One region of the Herbaspirillum sp. Her2 genome, then DNA from elsewhere that is predicted to be linked to it. Evidence: predicted binding sites of a transcription regulator. Region 1 holds the regulator's gene; each other region holds the start of a gene.
What was found. Region 1 encodes sigma-54, which starts transcription at its own class of promoters, with help from an activator protein. Its sites were predicted from a motif close to TGGCANGNAANCTGCTTT; they were not measured.

Region 1 (4,754 bases):
GACGCCGCCAGGATGCGCTTGAAGAAACCGGCAAGCTGGCCGGCGAACATGGTGCCAACGCGCTGGTGGTGGCGGCCGACGTGACCGATCCGGCCTCGGTGAAGCAGCTCTTCGCCAGGACCCGCGAGCGTTTCGGACGGCTGGACCTGCTCTTCAACAATGCCGGCATCTTTGCGCCGCCGGTGTCGCTGGAAGAACTGAGCGTGGAGCAGTGGAAGGCGGCGGTGGACATCAACCTGACCGGCGTTTTTCTCTGCACTCAGGAAGCCTTCCGCATCATGAAGGATCAGTCGCCGCGCGGCGGGCGCATCATCAACAACGGCTCGATCTCGGCGCATGCACCGCGCCCGTTCTCGGCCTCCTATACCGCCACCAAGCATGCCATTACGGGGCTGACCAAGGCCACCTCGCTCGATGGCCGTGCCTATGACATCGCCTGCGGGCAGATCGATATCGGCAATGCGTCCACCGACATGACCACGCTGATGAAGAAGGGCACGCTGCAGGCTGATGGCTCGACCAAGGTCGAACCGACCATGGATGCCGAACACGTGGCCCGTGCCATCCTCTACATGGACAGCCTGCCGCTGGAGGCCAATGTGCAGTTCATGACGGTGATGGCGACCAAGATGCCGTATATCGGGCGGGGGTGAGCCGGGTTATATTCGCCAGATGAAGAAATGGCCGCGGTGATGAGCTGCGGCCATTTTTCTTTGCCCGAACGTGATAAGGGCTAACGCATCACTCAGTCCCGCCCTTCATGCCCTTCCACTCCGGCGTCAACTGCATGGAAATCCCGAACATGTCCAGCACGCGTCCCAGCGTGTGATCCACCATCTCTTCCATGGAAGCAGGGCGCTGGTAGAAGCCGGGCAGGGGCGGGAAGATCACGCCGCCCATTTCGGTGACGGATGTCATGTTGCGCAGATGGGCCAGATTGAACGGGGTCTCGCGGACCATCAGCACCAGCTGGCGGCGTTCCTTGAGCACCACATCCGCTGCGCGGGTGATGAGGTTGTCGGACAGACCATGCGCCACGGCGGCCAGGGTCTTCATCGAACAGGGCGCCACCACCATGCCGGTGGAGGCGAACGAGCCGCTGGCGATGCAGGCGCCGACATCGCGCACGTTGTGCACCACATCGGCCAGCGCTTCCACATCCTTGCGCCGCATGTCCAGTTCCTGATGCAGATTGAGCACGCCAGCTTCGGACACCATCAGGTGCGTTTCCACCTGGCCATGCTTGCGCAGATGCTCCAGCAGCCGCACGCCATAGATGGCACCGGTGGCACCGGTGATCGCAACGATCAGGCGCTGGCGCGGCTGGCTGGAAGAACTGCTCATGAGTCAGTCAGGTAAGTAAAACTCAGCCCTTGATCAGGGTCTGCAGTTCGCCGGACTCGTACATCTCGGTCATGATGTCGGAGCCGCCGACGAATTCACCCTTCACGTACAGCTGAGGAATGGTCGGCCAGTTCGAGTATTCCTTGATGCCCTGGCGCACGTCCGGGCTTTCCAGCACGTTGACGGTGACGATGTTCTCGGCACCGCTGGCCTTCAGCAGCTGGATGGCCTTGCCGGAAAAGCCGCATTGGGGGAACTGTGCAGTGCCCTTCATGAACAGCACCACGGGGTTTTGGGTCACGGTTTCTTTGATCCAGGATTGGACGTCGCTCATGGCTGTGCCTTTAAAAATGGGATTGCCCGACATTATAGGGAAAAGCCGGCGGGCGCGTTGAAATCGCCTGCATGCTGGTGGCCTGTCTGAACGGGAAAAAAATTGCATCGAGGAAATGATTTATATCGTATGCAAATTCTTGTGTCGAAGATGAGGGTGCCGTGAAGACATTCAAGCCGTCCCTTGCATCATCGTCAGCAGCGGCGGTGGAAAAGTTGCTTTACGCAATGATTTATATCTTTTCCACAGGCTTGGCCAGTTCGGCGGCCGCAAATGAAAAAGGGCGCTTGCGCGCCCCTTCCTCATGAAATTCGGCTGGCTTTCTCAGCAGCCTTGCGGCTGCGAGGTGGCTTGCCGAGGGTGTCCTGGCTTATGCCGCTCCGGCCACCGCATCCTCCGGCGTTTCGTCCGGCAGGCGCTTGGCCATGGAGTGATGCTCCTGCAACTTGTCCTTGTGCTTGATGACCTGGCGATCGAGCTTGTCGATCAGCGTGTCAATGGCAGCGTAGAGGTCGTGTGCGATGCTTTCCGCATGTAGATCCTTCCCCTTGATGTGGACGTTGATTTCCGCTTTTTGGCGCTTTTCCTTTTCTGTGAGTTTATCTACGCTCAGGATCACGCTGACGTCGATCACGTTGTCGAAATGGCGCTTGATACGCGAGAGCTTGCTTTGCACGTATTCCCGGATGGCGGGGGTCAGTTCGAGGTGGTGTCCACTGATGGTCAGATTCATACAAGACTCCTATCGTGAAGTCACTGGAGGTTCGTGCAATCGATCCTGCTGCAGCTGTACCACGGGCACGGTCTTCGTGTCGGATGGCGCGGGCATCAGTCGGATGCTTGCCTGAACACAGCAACGGTACTGCAGAAAAACTGAGGAAAAACTCAGAGGGACTTGCGGAGATTGACCGGCGGAATCTTCAACACTTCGCGGTATTTGGCGACTGTGCGTCGCGCGACCACCATGCCTTGTTCTGCCAGCATATCCGCAATCTTGCTATCGGATAATGGGGTCTGCGGGTTCTCGGCTCCTATCAACTGTTTGATCAGCGCCCGTATCGCGGTGGAGGATGCTTCACCTCCGGTTTCAGTCGCGACATGGCTACCGAAGAAGTATTTCAACTCAAACATTCCATGCGGAGTGAGCATGTATTTCTGAGTCGTCACGCGAGAGATGGTGCTCTCGTGTAGACCCAGTGTATCAGCAATTTCACGCAGCACAAGGGGGCGCATGGCGACTGCCCCATGTGAAAAGAAGTTTCTTTGACGTTCCACAATAGCCTGCGCGACGCGCAAAATTGTATCGAAACGTTGCCGCATGTTCTTGATGAGCCACTTGGCTTCCTGCAACTGCGACGACAGCGAACCTTCTCCCTTGGCTTGCTTCAATGCACTGGCATACATCGCATTGACGCGCAGCTTGGGCATGACCTCATGGTTGAGCATGACCTGCCAGCCGTTCTTTGTCTGCTTGACAATCACGTCCGGCACCACATAGTCCGAGGCATCGCGCGCGAATTCCGCACCCGGATGCGGACGGCACTGGCGGATCACGGCCTGCGCTTCACGCAGGTCTTCGTCATCGCAATCCAGTGCCTTCTTGATCTTGTTGAAATCGCGTTGTGCAAACAGCGGCAGGTAATCCTCCACGATCCTCAAGGCCAGCTTGCGCGTCACGAAGGGAATCTTGGGCAGGCGGCGGATCTGCAGGGCCAGGCATTCGCCGGCACTGCGCGCACCGACACCCGCCGGGTCCAGGCTCTGCAGCAGCTTGAGCGAAATCGACAGCTCTTCCATGTCGATGCCCAGCTCTTCGGGCAGGCGCGCGTGGATGTCTTCCAGCGGCTCTTCCAGATAGCCGCTCTCGTCGAGCGCATCGGTGAGCAGTTCCAGCAGCGCACGATCACGCAGGGTGCGTGCGGTCACGCGGATCTGTTCCAGCAGGTGTTCGCGCAGGGTCAGTTCGTGCGCTTCGAGTTGTGGACGGGCATCGTCATCGTCTGGCGACTTGCCGCTGCGCGCGACGTCGTCGAAGCTCCAGTCGGCATCCCCCGTGACACCGGCTTCCGGCGCGTTGTCCTGGTAGTCGAAGCTGGAATCGCCATCGCTGGCGGCCGGGGCCGCTTCGCCGCTGCCTTCGTGACTGGTTTCGGCAACGCCGCTGGAGGGCGAACTGGAGACCGCGCCATCGGCCAGCAGACGTACCGAATTGTCGAGCGCGTCGTCGAGGCGTTCCAGCAGGGGATTATCGGAGAGGATCTGTTCCAGTTCCTGGTGCAGTTCCAGCGTCGACAGTTGCAACAGTCTGATCGACTGCTGCAGTTGCGGCGTCAATGCGAGGTGCTGCGAGGTACGTAACTGGAGCGACTGTTTCATCTGTCTTTCTGAAAGCGGCGTGGCCCGCTGGTTGCTCTGCCGGTCGTTGCGTATTGCGTATTGCTTGTTGCGTATTACGTGATGTGCACTCTGTATTTCTTCAAGCGTATCGGGCAAGCCGACTGCACCGCTTACATGCGGAAATGCTCGCCCAGATACACGCGGCGCACCGACTCGTTGGCGATGATCTCTTCCGGATTGCCGCTGGCCAGCACCGTGCCCTGGTTGATGATGTAGGCGCGATCACAGATGCCCAGCGTTTCGCGCACGTTGTGGTCGGTGATCAGCACGCCGATGCCGCGTTCCTTCAGGAAGCGCACGATGCGCTGAATCTCGATCACGGCAATCGGGTCGATACCGGCGAACGGTTCATCCAGCAGCACGAAGCGCGGATCGGTGGCCAGTGCGCGGGCGATCTCGACGCGCCGGCGTTCACCGCCCGAGAGCGACAGCGCCTGGCTTTCGCGCAGCTTCTCGATCTGCAATTCGTGCAGCAGGTTGTTGAGGCGGCCTTCGATTTCATCGCGCGAGAGCGGCTTGCCCTCTTCCCGGCGCAGTTCCAGCACGGCGCGGATATTGTCTTCCACCGTCAGCTTGCGGAATACCGAGGCTTCCTGCGGCAGGTAGGACAAGCCCATGGTGGCACGCTTGTGGATCGGCATGCGCGAAATGGACGCGCCATCGAGGTCGATCTCGCCAC
Region 2 (4,754 bases), 890 kb from region 1:
GGAGGGAGATGCATCGGGGCGGACGGAGCGCCTTCGATACGCCGCTGACGCGGCTACTCAGGGCGAACGGTCTGTAGATTGTGCAACAAAAACCCGTTCGGACTGAGTAGCCGCAGCGCGGCGTATCGAAGGCGCTCCGAAGAACGCCATGAACTACAACAACAACCGCAAGCTTAGTTCTTCTGCTTGCTTTCGTTGCCCGGGATGTACGGGCTCCAGGGTTGCGCGCGGATGGTGGTCTTGGTCTTGTAGACCACGTTGAACTGACCGTCTGCCTTGATTTCGCCGATCATGACGGGCTTGTGCAGGTGGTGGTTGGTCTTGTCCATTTCCAGCGTGTAGCCCGACGGTGCCTTGTAGGTCTGGCCACCCATGGCGGCGATCACCTTGTCGGTGTCGGTGGACTTGGCCTTTTCCACGGCCTGTGCCCACATGTGGATGCCGACGTAGGTGGCTTCCATCGGGTCGTTGGTCACGACGGTATCGGCGTTGGGCAGGTTCTTGGCCTTGGCGTATTCCTTCCACTTCTTGATGAAGGCGGTGTTGACCGGATTCTTCACCGATTCGAAGTAGTTCCAGGCGGCCAGGTGGCCCACCAGCGGCTTGGTATCGACACCGCGCAGTTCTTCTTCACCCACCGAGAACGCCACCACCGGCACGTCGGTCGCCTTCAGGCCGGCGTTGCCCAGTTCCTTGTAGAAGGGCACGTTGGAGTCGCCGTTGATGGTCGAGATCACGGCCGTCTTGCCACCTGCGGAGAACTTCTTGATGTTGGCCACGATGGTCTGGTAATCGGAGTGGCCGAACGGGGTGTAGACCTCGTCGATGTCGGAATCCTTCACACCCTTGCTGTGCAGGAAGGCGCGCAGGATCTTGTTGGTGGTACGCGGATAGACGTAGTCGGTGCCCAGCAGCACGAAGCGCTTGGCGCCGCCGCCTTCCTTGGACATCAGGTATTCCACGGCGGGAATGGCTTGCTGGTTGGGGGCAGCACCGGTGTAGAAGACGTTCTTCTCCAGTTCTTCACCTTCGTACTGCACCGGGTAGAACAGCAGGCTGTTCAGTTCCTTGAAGACCGGCAGCACCGACTTGCGCGACACCGAAGTCCAGCAGCCGAAGACCACCGAGACCTTGTCCTGGGAGATCAGCTGGCGGGCCTTTTCGGCGAACAGCGGCCAGTTCGAGGCGGGGTCGACCACCACCGGTTCGAGCTTCTTGCCCATCACGCCGCCGGCGGCGTTGATTTCGTCGATGGTCATCAGGGCCACGTCCTTGAGGGACGTTTCGGAAATCGCCATGGTGCCCGACAGCGAGTGCAGGATACCGACCTTGATGGTGTCGGCAGCGAAGGCCGAAGGCAGCCAGGAGGATGCGGCCAGTGCGAATGCGCCCAGAGCGGTGGCTTTCAGTACGGTACGACGTGACATGTGGTGCTCCCTCGAGAAAAGTTTTGGAAGATTTTTTTCACTGCCCAGTCGCTTTAGCAGATTGCGTGCCAATGCCCCGCCAAGGGCCTGCGGGCTGCATCAAAGCGGGGCGGGGAGGGGCGCGGTGCGGGAAGAATGTTGTCAGGCACGCCAGGATTGCGCACCAAAGCCGAGCGCCATTGTCGACAGTCTCATGTCGCTGCGGCAACACTCACCAGCCTGGCGCTCGGCTGTGCGCGATCTTGGTGCGCCGCGCAAAGCGCCAGTGGAGGCGGGTTTACGGCAGGTGGCTCAACTTCCTGAGGGGTGAGACGGATTGTTCACAATAGTGAGCACATCGTGAATGATGAAGCGCCAGGCGGCGTGATCCATTGCGGTGCCTGCCTGGCGCTTGGGGTGGTTCAGATGGTCCTGGCGGACCACCCTGCGGCGCGGGATCAGCGCAACAGCACGTGCTGCATGAACTGGCGCAAGGGGAATTCGATCATGTTCTGCAGGGTCACCGGCAACTCCAGCGGCCGCATGATCATCTTGATGGTGGTTTCGGGCTTGAGATTGACGCGCACGGTACGGCTCATGCGCGAGGCCAGTTCCTTCACGCGTGCCGGATCGGCGGCCAGTTCCGGCTTGTACACCATCACCACGTGGCGGATGGCGCAATCGGCGTCTTCGCTCTTCAGTTCCAGGGTGCGCCGGCTGAGGGTGCCGAAGACGCGCGAGCGGCCGATGTTTTCCTGGCGGCGATAGCGGCGGAAGTATTGGTAGAAATGCTTGTAGTGATTGACCTCGTCATTGGCGATGAGTCCGGCCAGGTGCTTCAGGACCGGCTCGTCGGTGGCCCGCGCCAGCGCCCGGTAGTAAGTGGAGGTGCCGGTCTCGACCACGCAGCGCGCGGCCAGCTCCTGGGCCCGTGTCGGTTCGAGCAGCTCGACCTTGCAGTATTGCGAATATTCGTCGAGGAAGCCCTGGTAGGCGCGCGGCCAGTCGAACTCCGGCCAGACATGCTCGACATAGGCGCGCAGGGCCGCGCCGTGCTGCAGCTCTTCCTGTTCCCACTGCTCGCGCAACCATGTCTCGACCTCGGCATCGCCTTTGTAGAATTCCACCAGGTTGTGGGTGTAGAGGTCGGAACCGCTTTCGACGAAGGAAGCGCAGGCCACCAGGTAGAACAGGTCTTCATTCTGCCGCACCCGCTCGCGGTCGATGCGGTTCAGGTCGATGTCATCGATGGTCCAGTGTTTTTTTTCTTGGCGACTCGGGTTCATCTGCTATACCTCTCTTCTCAAAGTGATGGTGGGCATAGCGATATGATGCAGCGCGATGACATTGGTTCAGGGCCGCCGGCGGCGTCTTGACGCAACTTTGCAAAGCGTCGCGCGACGTCAGCATTTCGTCAGGTGAGCCGGTCCGTGCGACTCTACCCGATCACAGGTTGCTGGTCGCGTCACTGCCCAGCACCACGCGGTTGCGGCCTTGGTACTTGGCGTGATACAGCGCCTGGTCGGCCACGCGCAGCAGTTGTTCGGCGCTGGTGTGCTCATCCGGCTGCAGCGAGGCCACGCCGATGCTGGCCGTGATGTAGCCGAAGGGCGAATCGGCATGCGGCAGCTTGAGTTCGAAGATGGCCTGGCAGATGTGCTCGGCCTGCTGCAGGGCATGGGCGGTATCGCTCTCGGCGATGATGACGCAGAACTCCTCGCCGCCATAGCGTGCTACCAGGTCGGTAGCGCGGCGCGAACTCTTCTGCAGCACGCGCGCCACGATGCGCAGGCACTCATCCCCTGCCACGTGGCCGTAGCGGTCGTTGTATTTCTTGAAGTAATCCACGTCCAGCATCAGGAGCGCCAGCGCATGGCCGGAGCGCACCGAGCGCCGCAGCTCGCTGTCGAGTACCTCGTCGAAGCGACGCCGGTTGGCCACCCCGGTCAGGCCATCGGTGGCCGACAGCGCTTCCAGCTTGCGGTTGGCCAGCTCCAGTTCGCGCGTGCGGCGGGCGACCTGATCTTCCAGTTCTTCCTTGTTCTGCTGCAGCTTGCCGGCCATCTCGTTGAACTTGCGCGAGAGGATGGCGATCTCGTCGCCGCCGGCCTGTTCCACGCGCACCGTGGTATCGCCGCTGCCGGCTTCCTTCATGGCGCCCACCAGGCGCTGCAGGGGCACGCTGATACTGCGCGCGATCAGCGCCGAGAGGAACAGCGAAGCGGCAAAGCACAGCAGGCCGATGGCGATGATCTTGTCGCGCACCGAGCGGGTGTCGGCGTTGAGCTTGTCGCTTGGCGTGGCGCTGACTACCCACCACGAGGTGTGCGGCAACTGGGCGATGGCGGCGTAGTAGCGTGTCTTGTCAGCACGTGTATAGGCGATGAAATCGCTGGTGCGGCGTTGTCCCACGCTGGCCGTGATGCCCTCCAGCAGGGCCGGGTCGGCGCTGCTGAAGCTGGTGTCGCGCCCCTGCACGACCACCGTGCCATCGCTCGCATCGACGATGAAGAGACTGGAGTCATAGCCCAGGTCCACGCCCTCGAAGATGCTGAAGAAGTAGCTCGGGCGCACGCCGATGAAGAGCACGCCGGCGCCGCGATTGTTGCCCGTGAAGCGGATCTCGCGCAGCATGGCCACGCTCTTCTGGCCATGGCCGCCGTTGTAGAGCGTCCACCAGCCGCGTCCACCGAGGTCCGGCGCCTCCTCTGCCACGCGGGTGATGTTGCTGGCCAGCGGCGCAAAGATCTGCGGATCGATGACCTGGCGCTTGCGGTCCAGCAGGTATTTCTGGTTCACGTCCGGCAGCGAGCCATAGGTGTCCAGCAGTACGCGCGCCACCCCGCTGCGGGCCGCAGCACTGGTGGCTTCGTCGCCGCTGTAATAGTCGCCCAGCAGGCGCTGCAGCTTGTCGGAGAGCGCCAGCTCCTCGCTGGTGTCCTCGATCTTTTCCATGCGCAGCATCAGGTTCTGCGAGATCTGCTTGACCACCTGGACCGAGTAGGTGCGTACCTTCTCCTGGGTGGCACGGGTGGTTTCGCGATAGGCCAGCAGACCTGAGATCACCAGCGGCACCAGCGAGACCAGGATGAAGGAATTGATGAGCCGGTAGCGGATTTCGATCTTGCGCAGGAAACCCAGCCAGAAAAAGTCGAGCCGTTTTTTCATCGAACGCGCTCCCTTACCTGGCCGACAGGCGTGCCTGTTCGGTGATGGAATCCTGCAGCAGGCGCGCGGCCCGCGCCGGGGTCTGGCTGCCCGACAGCACGGCCTGCAGGAGCGGATGCAGGACCTCGATGGTATTGACCGGCAGCACCGAGTAATACAGTCCCGGGGCATTGCTGGCGG
Region 3 (4,754 bases), 1.7 Mb from region 1:
CGGGGCGAGCGCACCATGGAGCGCCCTGCCCAGTCGGTACGGAAGGAACCGGGCGCCACGGCGGTGACCTTGATGCCGAACGCCGCCACTTCCTTGGCCAGGGTCTCGGAAATGCCTTCCAGGGCGAACTTGCTGCCGCAGTAGTAAGCAATGCCCGGCATGGTGATGAATCCCCCCATGGAGGTGATGTTGATGATGTGGCCGCTGCGTCTTGCGCGCATGGTGGGCAGCACGGCCTTCATCATGGCCACGGCACCAAACACGTTGACATCGAACTGGTGCCGCATCTCTTCAAACGAGGATTCTTCGAGCGCGCCTTCATGTCCATAGCCGGCGTTGTTGATCAGCACATCCACCGGAGCCAGGTGCTCGACCACCGCAGCAATGGCGGGGAAATTGGTCACATCGAGAACGATGGCCGTCGCCCGTGCGGGATCAAGCTGCTCGAATTGCTCTTTGGCGGCTTGGCTGCGCACTGTGCCTGTTACTGAATGGCCAGCCTGCAGGGCAGCATCCGCCAGCGCCCGGCCAAAGCCCGAGCTCACGCCCGTAATCAGGAAATGCAATGTCCTGGAATTTTTCATGGGAATCCTTGTAGCTCCTTGATGGTGGCTTCTCCCGGAGGCCGAAGCAGCTTCCCGACGCAGAGGACGATGGGTGCCATCATAGGCAGGACTCCACAAATCCGCCATGTCGGTTAGCATGTGGTGTTTGCCTAAAACTATGAGATTGCTCATGTCGGGAAGCACGAAGAAATCCGCGCAGAAAAAATCGAATGCGCACCAGCGCATGGTGCAGCTGCTCACCGAGCTCGCTCCTGACGAGGGCTACAACCTGTCGCTGCTGCCGGATGTGCGCTTCCTCAGGTCCAACCGTGCATTGAGTGAAACGCCGGTCCTCTATGAGACGGGCATCGTGGTGGTCGTGCAGGGACGCAAGCGTGGATTCCTCGGCGGGCAAACCTATCTCTATGATGCCCGTCACTACCTGGCTGTTTCGGTACCCGTCCCGTTCACGATGGAAACCGACGCCACAGAGAAGACGCCTTTGCTGGCGATCTATTTCCGGCTGGATTTTCAGCTGCTGGCTGAAGTGCTGGTGCAGATGGACGATGCCGACCTCTCCGCCCATCCGCAGACCATGTTCGCGACCCGGATGGATGCCAGCATGTCCGCCTCCGTGCTGCGTTTTCTGGAAGCGATGCGGGTGCCGATGGAAGCCAGGATCCTGGGCCGTTCACTGGTGAAGGAGATCTACCTGCGGGTACTCACGGGCCGGCAAGGAGCCTCCATGCGCGCCGCACTGCGCACTGACGGGCAGTATGGAAAAGTCGCCAGGGCCATCAGGAAGATCCATGCCGCCTACGCGGACAAACTGGATGTGGGGCAGCTCGCGCACGAGGCCGGAATGAGTCCGCCTTCCTTCCATGCGCATTTCAAGGCGGTCACCGCTACCTCGCCGATGCAATACCTGAAATCGACGCGCCTGCATCAGGCGCGTCTGCTGATGCTGCGCAATGGCCTGACGGTGGCCGAAGCCAGCGCACGCGTCGGCTACGAGAGTGCATCCCAGTTCAGCCGCGAATTCAAACGCCTGTTCGAACTGCCGCCGACGCAAGAGGTGGCGCGGATGAAGGATGCGTATGCGCTGCCCGATCCGGAACCGTCGGCGCTGTTCGTGTCATCGCACTGACTCGGCTCTCAGGGAGCACTCTGAAGCCCGGCAGGCCTGCGCACCAAAATGCAGCCAGCCTTTGAAGACGCGCCTCGTCTTGCACACTCTTCGTGCGGCCAAAAGAATGAATATAGGCTGATGCACCTGAAAAGTTCTTTAAAATCAGCCGACTGCAAAATAATCACCAAAATGGAACGGAAATTGCTTTAGTCGTGGCTTTCAAACATTTCCTTGCACACTTTTTGGGAGATTTTCTGGTGGACGATCACAAAAACGGCGCAGACGCCCTCTTCATTTTGCTGGGGGCGATCATGATCCTGGCCATGCATGCCGGCTTTGCCTTCCTGGAACTGGGGACGGTGCGCAAGAAGAACCAGGTCAATGCCCTGGTGAAAATCCTGGCCGACTTCGCGGTGTCGACCATCGTCTATTTCTTCATCGGCTATTACGTGGCTTACGGCGTGAGCTTCTTTGCCGGTGCCGAAACGCTGGCCGAGCGCAGCGGTTTCGAGCTGGTGAAATTCTTCTTCCTGCTGACCTTCGCGGCGGCCATCCCGGCGATCATCTCGGGCGGCATTGCCGAGCGTTCCAAATTCAATCCGCAGCTGATCGCCACGGCGGTGCTGGTGGGACTAGTCTATCCCTTCTTCGAGGGCATCGCGTGGAACCAGCACCTGGGCGTGCAAGCCTGGCTGGTGGCCACCTTCGGTGCCGAGTTCCATGACTTCGCCGGGTCCATCGTGGTCCACGCGGTGGGTGGCTGGATCGCGCTGCCGGCGGTCCTGCTGCTGGGCGCACGCCGTGGCCGCTACAGCAAGGAAGGCGCGGTGGCCGCGCATCCGCCCTCCAACATTCCTTTCCTGGCCTTGGGTGCGTGGATCCTGACGGTCGGCTGGTTCGGCTTCAACGTGATGAGCGCGCAGACCTTGGACAAGATGAATGGCCTGGTCGCCATGAATTCGCTCATGGCCATGGCCGGCGGCACGCTGGTGGCGCTGCTGATGGGTCGCAACGATCCCGGCTTCGCCTACAACGGCCCGCTGGCCGGCCTGGTGGCGGTATGCGCCGGCTCGGACCTGATGCATCCGCTGGGTGCACTGGTTACCGGCGGCATTGCGGGGGCGATTTTCGTGTGGATGTTCACCCGCACCCAGAACAAGTGGAAGATCGACGATGTGCTGGGCGTGTGGCCGCTGCATGGCTTGTGCGGCCTGTGGGGCGGTCTTGCGGCGGGTATCTTCGGCTTGCAGGCGCTAGGCGGACGCGGTGGCGTGTCGTTCATGTCGCAGCTCATCGGCAGCATCATGGGGATCGCCATTGCGGCAGCGGGCGGATGGATCGTCTATGGCTTGCTGAAGAAGGCGGTCGGGATACGACTGGATCCGGAGCAGGAATTTGAAGGGGCGGATCTGGCCATTCACAAGATTTCTTCTACGGCGGAGAGGGAGACCAGCTGGTAAGACGGTGACAAGCAACAATGAAATCTAGCGAGCCCATTCGAATCGATCGGACTCCTCGGGACTGAAATAAAACTACCATCACCAAAGCGTCGACGCTTTTGAAAAGGCCACCATTCGGTGGCCTTTTCATATGGAAAATCGATTGCAGCCAGGCCCCATCTTCCTCTCTCAAAGAGTGGTCAATGCACCGATCCGAATGAGAATGATCAGTCAGTGATTTGAAAGCCAGAGGCCGTATGATCGCTGCAGCTGTTTTGCCATCACAGCACTATCAATGCATTGACCGCATACATCTGCGCGACACCAATTGCACAACAACGACCTCACGAGGATACTCGATGATAAAAACCCGTCCCATCATCGGCTATTTTGCTGCCAGCGCATCTCTGCTGTGCGCCAGTGCCAGTTACGCCCAAACTGCCGATGCGCCATCGTTGCAGGAGGGTGATGCCTGGGTCTATCAAGCCACCGAAGAACAAAACACGGCAGGCATACTCGGCTCTACCACCAAGAAATGGGACGTCGCCATTGTCCGCTCCGGCAGCAAGACCATGGTCATTTCCGCCAAGGCGGAAGACTCCAATCTGCCACCCAAGGAATTGTTGCGCAATGCCGACTGGGCCGTAGTGCAAAACATCAATGGCAAGAATACCGTTACCAATCGTCCCTATGATTTCCCGCTCAAACCGGGCAAGACCTGGAAAGTGGAATACGATACCGCCAACCCTGATGCACGCACGAAGGTGCAGCACATCACCAAAAATTACACGGTCTTGGGCTGGGTCGATATCAAAGTACCGGCTGGTACCTACCATGCAATCAAAGTGGAAATGGAAGGCGAATGGAGCAAGGAATTCAATCCGACTGCCGCCGTCGCCACTTCCACCGTCACCAGCAGCCAGGCTGGTTCAGTGGCCATTTCCGCCAGCCGAAACGCCAGCACGCAACAGTCGGCCAGCGGCAGAATGTACGACGCGTTCTGGTATGTTCCCGAACTCAAAACTCACGTCAAGTTGATTACCGAAAACTACCAGGCTGGCGGTGCCTTGAATAAACGCGTGACCGAAGAATTGGCAGCATCACCAGTAGATTGATCTGCTCGCGCAAATTTCAGGCATCCAACTCCCTGCGCACCATCTCCGCCCCCGCCCTCAACGCACTGAGTTTGCCGCGCGCCACTTCACGCGGCAAGGGTGCCATCCCGCAATTGGTACTCGGATACAGCTTGTCCGCCGCCACGAACTGCAAAGCCCGGCGCAAGGTCGCCGCCACTTCCTCCGGCGTCTCGATCGCGTGATTGGCCACATCGATGGCACCGACCATCACCTTCTTGCCGCGAATCAGTTCAATCAGGTCCATCGGCACGCGCGCGTTGTGGCATTCCAGCGAGACAATGTCGATGTTGGAAGCCTGCAGCTTGGGGAACGTCTCCTCATACTGCCGCCACTCCGACCCCAGCGTCTTCTTCCAGTCGGTATTGGCCTTGATCCCGTAGCCATAGCAGATGTGCACGGCAGTCTCGCACTTGAGTCCTTCGATGGCACGCTCCAGCGCAGCTACGCCCCAGTCGTTGACCTCATCGAAGAAGACATTGAAGGCCGGTTCATCGAACTGGATGAT
Region 4 (4,754 bases), 170 kb from region 1:
CGTCGCCGAACTTCTTCTTCCACTCGGCATAGAAACCGGCACTGCGCAGCTTGGCGCGGAAGGAATCGGCATCGGCATTGTTGAAGGCCAGACCCTTGCCCTTCATTTCATCGACCAGCGAATCGTTGAGCTTGCGCACGTCGGCGCGCTGGTTCATGGCGGCTTCGTTGATGATGCGGGCCATCATGTCTTGCAGATCCTTGGGCAGGCGCTCGAAGGATTTCTTGTTGCCCAGGAACCAGAAGCCATCCCACATGTGGTTGGTGATGGAGCAGTACTTCTGCACTTCGTAGAGCTTGGCGGTGGAGATGATGGCCATGGGGTTTTCCTGGCCTTCCACGATCTTGGTCTGCAGGGCCGAATAGACTTCGGCGAAGTTGATCGAGGTCGGGGCCGCATCGAAGGCCTTGAACATCGAGGTCCACAGCGGGCTGGGCGGCACGCGCAGCTTCATGCCCTTGAGGTCGTCGGCCGCCTTGATGGGCTTGGTGCTGTTGGTGATCTGGCGATAGCCGTTGTCCCAGATCTTTTCAAAGGCGAACAGTGTGGACTTGGCTTCGATCTGCTTGCGCACGTGCGCGCCCAGTTCGCCATCCATGGCCGGCCAGACCTGGCTGTAATCCTTGAAGGCAAACCCGATGCCGGAGATCTGCGCAGCCGGCACCAGCGTGCCCAGGATCAGCGGCGAGAGCGTGAAGAAATCAATCGCGCCCGCACGCACCTGCGAGAGCATGTCGGTATCGGTGCCCAACTGGTTGTTGGGGTAGAGCTGCAGTTCGATGCGGCCCTTGGATTGTTCCGCGATGGCCGCGGCCATTTCCTTGGCGCGCGCATTCATCGGGTGCGTGACCGGCAGATTGTTGGCGTACTTGAAGGTGAATTCGGCCGCATGCGCGGAGGTCGATACCAGGCCGGTAGCGGCGGCAGCCGAGGCCACCGAAGCCGTCTTCAGAAAATGGCGGCGCGTGATCTTGCCAGTGGATTGTTCCATCTGCTTGTCTCCTGTCTGTCTGTTTGTAATTTTGAAATTTGCTGAATCCGGCGCTACCAGGGCTTGCTGGATCGGGCGTGCAGCTCCCTGTCCCGGGTGGTCAACACTGCCTGTGCCTCGACAGAGCAAATTGGATGCCAAGCCCCCGGTCCTCCCTGGTCGGCATGGCCTCGCCCCGCTCCCTCAACGGCACTGCGCCTGTATTCTCTGCGATAAGGGCGGGCCTGTACAAGCACGCAATCATCGCCGCCCTCATTTATTTACGTGCAGCGGGGCTGCGACACCTGTCGCAGGAGTGTCGCTGCACTGTCGCAGGAATCGACACCTGTTCATGCTGCTCACCGGCAATAGTGATGCCTGCCGGCTGCTGCAGCGCAATGATTTACGTTAACGTAAAGTACGTGCTATCTTCATGCGGTCGGCGGGCACGGCCCTGCCCTGTTCCATTTTTTCCTGCATGTCGGGAATGAGCGGGCCGCCTGCCGAACACATCAGCACGCATCAACATCAACAACAAAGCGAGACCCGGCGCGGCTTTGCGCCGGCACTCTCAGGAGACGGGCAAGATGCAGGCCGGCACCTGGCACGATGGCGCCATCACCGGCTGCGCGATGCCGAGGCAAGGGACCTTCGACACCGGCTGCATGCGGTGGCGCAAGCGGTCCTGCGCGTGGCACCGATTTTGCATATTGCCCCTGTGTGTAACGGAGCGACCCCGCTCCATTGACCCCGTGATTACGGACACAAGGACAACCCCATGACTGTTTCTGCATCCTCACCCTGCATCACCGGCTGGAACCATTCGCAGTTCGGCAAGCTCGACGGCATCGATCCGGAAGTGCTGATCGGTCAGGTCGCCAAGGCCGCCATCGAGCACGCCGGGCTGCAACCGGAAGACATCGACTCGGTGCATTTCGGCACCTTCAATGCCGGTTTCCTGTACCAGGATTTCCCTTCTTCGCTGGTCCTGAACACGCTGCCGCAGCTGCGCTTCAAACCCGCCACGCGCCTGGAGAATGCCTGCGCCACCGGTTCGGCGGCCATCCATTCGGGCCTGCAGGCGATCAAGGCCGGCGAATCGAAACACGTGCTGGTGATCGGCTTCGAGAAGATGACCGAGCTGGCCACCGCGCAAGTGGGCGAGGTGCTGCTCAAGGCCTGCTACGCCAAGGAAGAGGCGGGCATTCCGGGCGGCTTTGCCGGGGTCTTCGGCAAAATCGCGCAGAGCTACTTCGATCGCTTCGGCGACCAGTCCGATGCGCTGGCGATGATCGCGGCCAAGAATCACAAGAACGGCATGGTCAATCCCTATGCGCACATGCGCAAGGATTTCGGTTTCGATTTCTGCCGCACGGTCTCCGACAAGAACCCGTACGTGGCCGGTCCGCTCAAGCGCACCGACTGCTCGCTCGTTTCCGACGGCGCAGTGGCCCTGGTGATCAGCGCCGCCGATGTGGCCAAGTCCATGCCGCGTGCCGTGCAATTCCGCGCGGCGGTCCACGTCAATGATTTCCTGCCGCTGTCGCGCCGCGACCCGACCCGCTTCGAGGCCGCCGAGCTGGCCTGGAAGAAGGCGCTGGGTCAGGCCAACCTGAGCCTCGATGATCTCTCGCTGGTGGAAACGCACGACTGCTTCACCGTGGCCGAATTGCTGGAATACGAAGCCATGGGCCTGGCCCCGCACGGCCAGGGCGCGCGCGTGATTGCCGAAGGCATCACCGCCAAGGACGGCAAGCTGCCGGTCAATCCCTCGGGCGGGCTGAAGTCCAAGGGCCATCCTGTCGGTGCCACCGGTGTCTCGATGCACGTGATGGCGGCCATGCAGGCATCCCATGATGCGGGCGACATGCAGATCGCCAATGCGCGCTATGCCGGCGTGTTCAACATGGGCGGTGCGGCGGTGGCCAACTATGTGAGCATTCTGGAGCGTGTGAACTGAAAATGCGGTAGCAGCCCCGGCGCGCCATCCTGGCGTTGAAGGATGGCGCGCCATATGAAGTGATGTGCAAAAAAAACAGAACAAGGCAGCACGCCAATTTCCATCAGAATTCCATCAGAAGAATCGGGACGAGTGAGACGATGTTAAGCAAAGTGATGAACCTGGGCCGCCTGCTCTCGGACGTGGCGCGCCGCTTTCCGGAAGAGCCGGGCCTGATCCTGGCGCAAGGCGCAACCGATGGCAGCGACCGCCTGATCCCCTGGCGCGAGATCAATGCCCGCGTCGATGCGCTGGCCCACGCCCTCACCCGGCGCGGCGTCAAGAAGGGCGACAAGATGCTGGTCCACTCGCGCAACAACCAGCAGATCTTCGAGAGTGCCTGGGCCGCCTTCAAGATGGGCGTGGTCTGGGTGCCGACCAATTTCCGCATCACGCCGCCCGAGGCCGCCTATCTCGGCCAGTCCAGCGGCGCCTGCGTGATGCTGTATGACCGCGGTTTCGCACCGTATGTCGATGCGGTGAAATCCGCCTCGCCCACGCTCGAACACGTGGTGGCCCTGGCCGACGCACGGCCGGGCGAACTCGATTACGAAACGCTGGTGGCCGATGGCAGCGGCGAAACCTTCCGCGAGGCCGAAGTCGATTACGACGATCCGCTGTGGTTCTTCTATACCTCCGGCACCACCGGCCATCCCAAGGCGGGCATGCTCTCGCACGGCCAGATGGCCTTCGTGGTGACCAATCACCTGGCCGACCTGATGCCGGGACTCACGCATCAATCGCGCTCGCTGGTGGTGGCACCGCTGTCACACGGCGCAGGCGTGCATGCCGTGGTCAATACCGCGCGCGGTGCGGCCAGCATCCTGCTCTCTTCCGAACGGCTGGTGGTCGAGGAAGCCTGGCAGCTGGTGGAAAAATACAAGGTGGACAATCTCTTCACGGTGCCCACCATCGTCAAGATCCTGGTCGAGGATGAGTCGGTGGACCGCTACGACCACAGCTCGCTGAAACACGTCATCTATGCCGGCGCCCCCATGTATCGCGCCGACCAGATCCATGCATTGAAGAAGCTGGGCAAGGTGCTGGTGCAGTATTACGGCCTGGGCGAAGTGACCGGCAATATCACCTTCCTGCCGTCCTATTTGCACTTCGAGGATGACGCCCATCCGCAGGCGCGCGTGGGTTCCTGCGGCATGCCGCGTACCGGCATGCAGATCGCCATCCTGAACGAGGATGGACAAGAACTGGCGCCCTTCGAGACCGGCGAAATCTGCGTGCGCGGACCGGCCGTCTTCATGGGCTATCACAACAATCCGGAGGCCAATGCCAAGGCCTTCAAGCATGACTGGTTCCATACCGGCGACCTCGGGCATGTGGACAAGGATGGCTTCCTCTACATCACCGGACGTTCCTCTGACATGTACATCTCGGGCGGCTCCAACGTCTATCCGCGCGAGATCGAGGAAGCCCTGCTGACGCACCCGGCCGTCTCCGAAGTGGCGGTGCTGGGCGTGCCCGATCCCAAGTGGGGCGAAAGCGGGCTGGCGGTGATCGTCTGCAAGGCTGGCCAGCAGGTCGATGGAGAGGCCTTGCTGGCGCATCTGGAAACCCGCATCGGCAAGTACAAGTGGCCGCGCCGCTTCGTCTACTGGGACAGCATGCCCAAGTCGGGCTACGGCAAGATCGTCAAGAAACAGATCAAGGCGCTGCTGGAAGAGCAAGGCGACTACCGCCTATGAAACTCTCCAGCCAACCAGGCGAGACCACGGCCAGCGCCGGTTTCCTGGCGGTGCGCAAGTTCCTTCATGCAGGCCAGCCAAGCTA

Region 2: the regulator sigma-54 is predicted to act here: its motif matches at 1,481-1,498, upstream of urtA (urea ABC transporter substrate-binding protein).
Region 3: the regulator sigma-54 is predicted to act here: its motif matches at 1,865-1,882, upstream of ACWHXP_RS17375 (ammonium transporter).
Region 4: the regulator sigma-54 is predicted to act here: its motif matches at 1,663-1,680, upstream of ACWHXP_RS00410 (acetyl-CoA acetyltransferase).

Annotation. Positions count from the first base shown of each region.
Region 1 covers NZ_CM176331.1:5,519,997-5,524,750, forward strand. Annotated here, with positions in the region: gene ACWHXP_RS25080 (SDR family oxidoreductase) at 1-653, shown strand, start outside; gene ACWHXP_RS25085 (UbiX family flavin prenyltransferase) at 742-1,344, opposite strand; gene grxD (Grx4 family monothiol glutaredoxin) at 1,367-1,678, opposite strand; gene ACWHXP_RS25095 (hypothetical protein) at 1,840-1,986, shown strand; gene hpf (ribosome hibernation-promoting factor, HPF/YfiA family) at 2,049-2,411, opposite strand; gene ACWHXP_RS25105 (RNA polymerase factor sigma-54) at 2,564-4,054, opposite strand; gene lptB (LPS export ABC transporter ATP-binding protein) at 4,186-4,754, opposite strand, start outside.
Region 2 covers NZ_CM176331.1:4,626,307-4,631,060, forward strand. Annotated here, with positions in the region: gene urtA (urea ABC transporter substrate-binding protein) at 174-1,427, opposite strand; gene ACWHXP_RS21045 (ferritin-like domain-containing protein) at 1,865-2,692, opposite strand; gene ACWHXP_RS21050 (sensor domain-containing diguanylate cyclase) at 2,853-4,574, opposite strand; gene ACWHXP_RS21055 (ABC transporter substrate-binding protein) at 4,588-4,754, opposite strand, start outside.
Region 3 covers NZ_CM176331.1:3,820,514-3,825,267, forward strand. Annotated here, with positions in the region: gene ACWHXP_RS17365 (oxidoreductase) at 1-584, opposite strand, end outside; gene ACWHXP_RS17370 (AraC family transcriptional regulator) at 790-1,692, shown strand; gene ACWHXP_RS17375 (ammonium transporter) at 1,932-3,134, shown strand; gene ACWHXP_RS17380 (hypothetical protein) at 3,473-4,228, shown strand; gene ACWHXP_RS17385 (methionine synthase) at 4,245-4,754, opposite strand, start outside.
Region 4 covers NZ_CM176331.1:87,401-92,154, reverse strand. Annotated here, with positions in the region: gene ACWHXP_RS00415 (TRAP transporter substrate-binding protein) at 1-991, opposite strand, end outside; gene ACWHXP_RS00410 (acetyl-CoA acetyltransferase) at 1,749-2,930, shown strand; gene ACWHXP_RS00405 (acyl-CoA synthetase) at 2,993-4,669, shown strand; gene ACWHXP_RS00400 (PPC domain-containing DNA-binding protein) at 4,666-4,754, shown strand, end outside.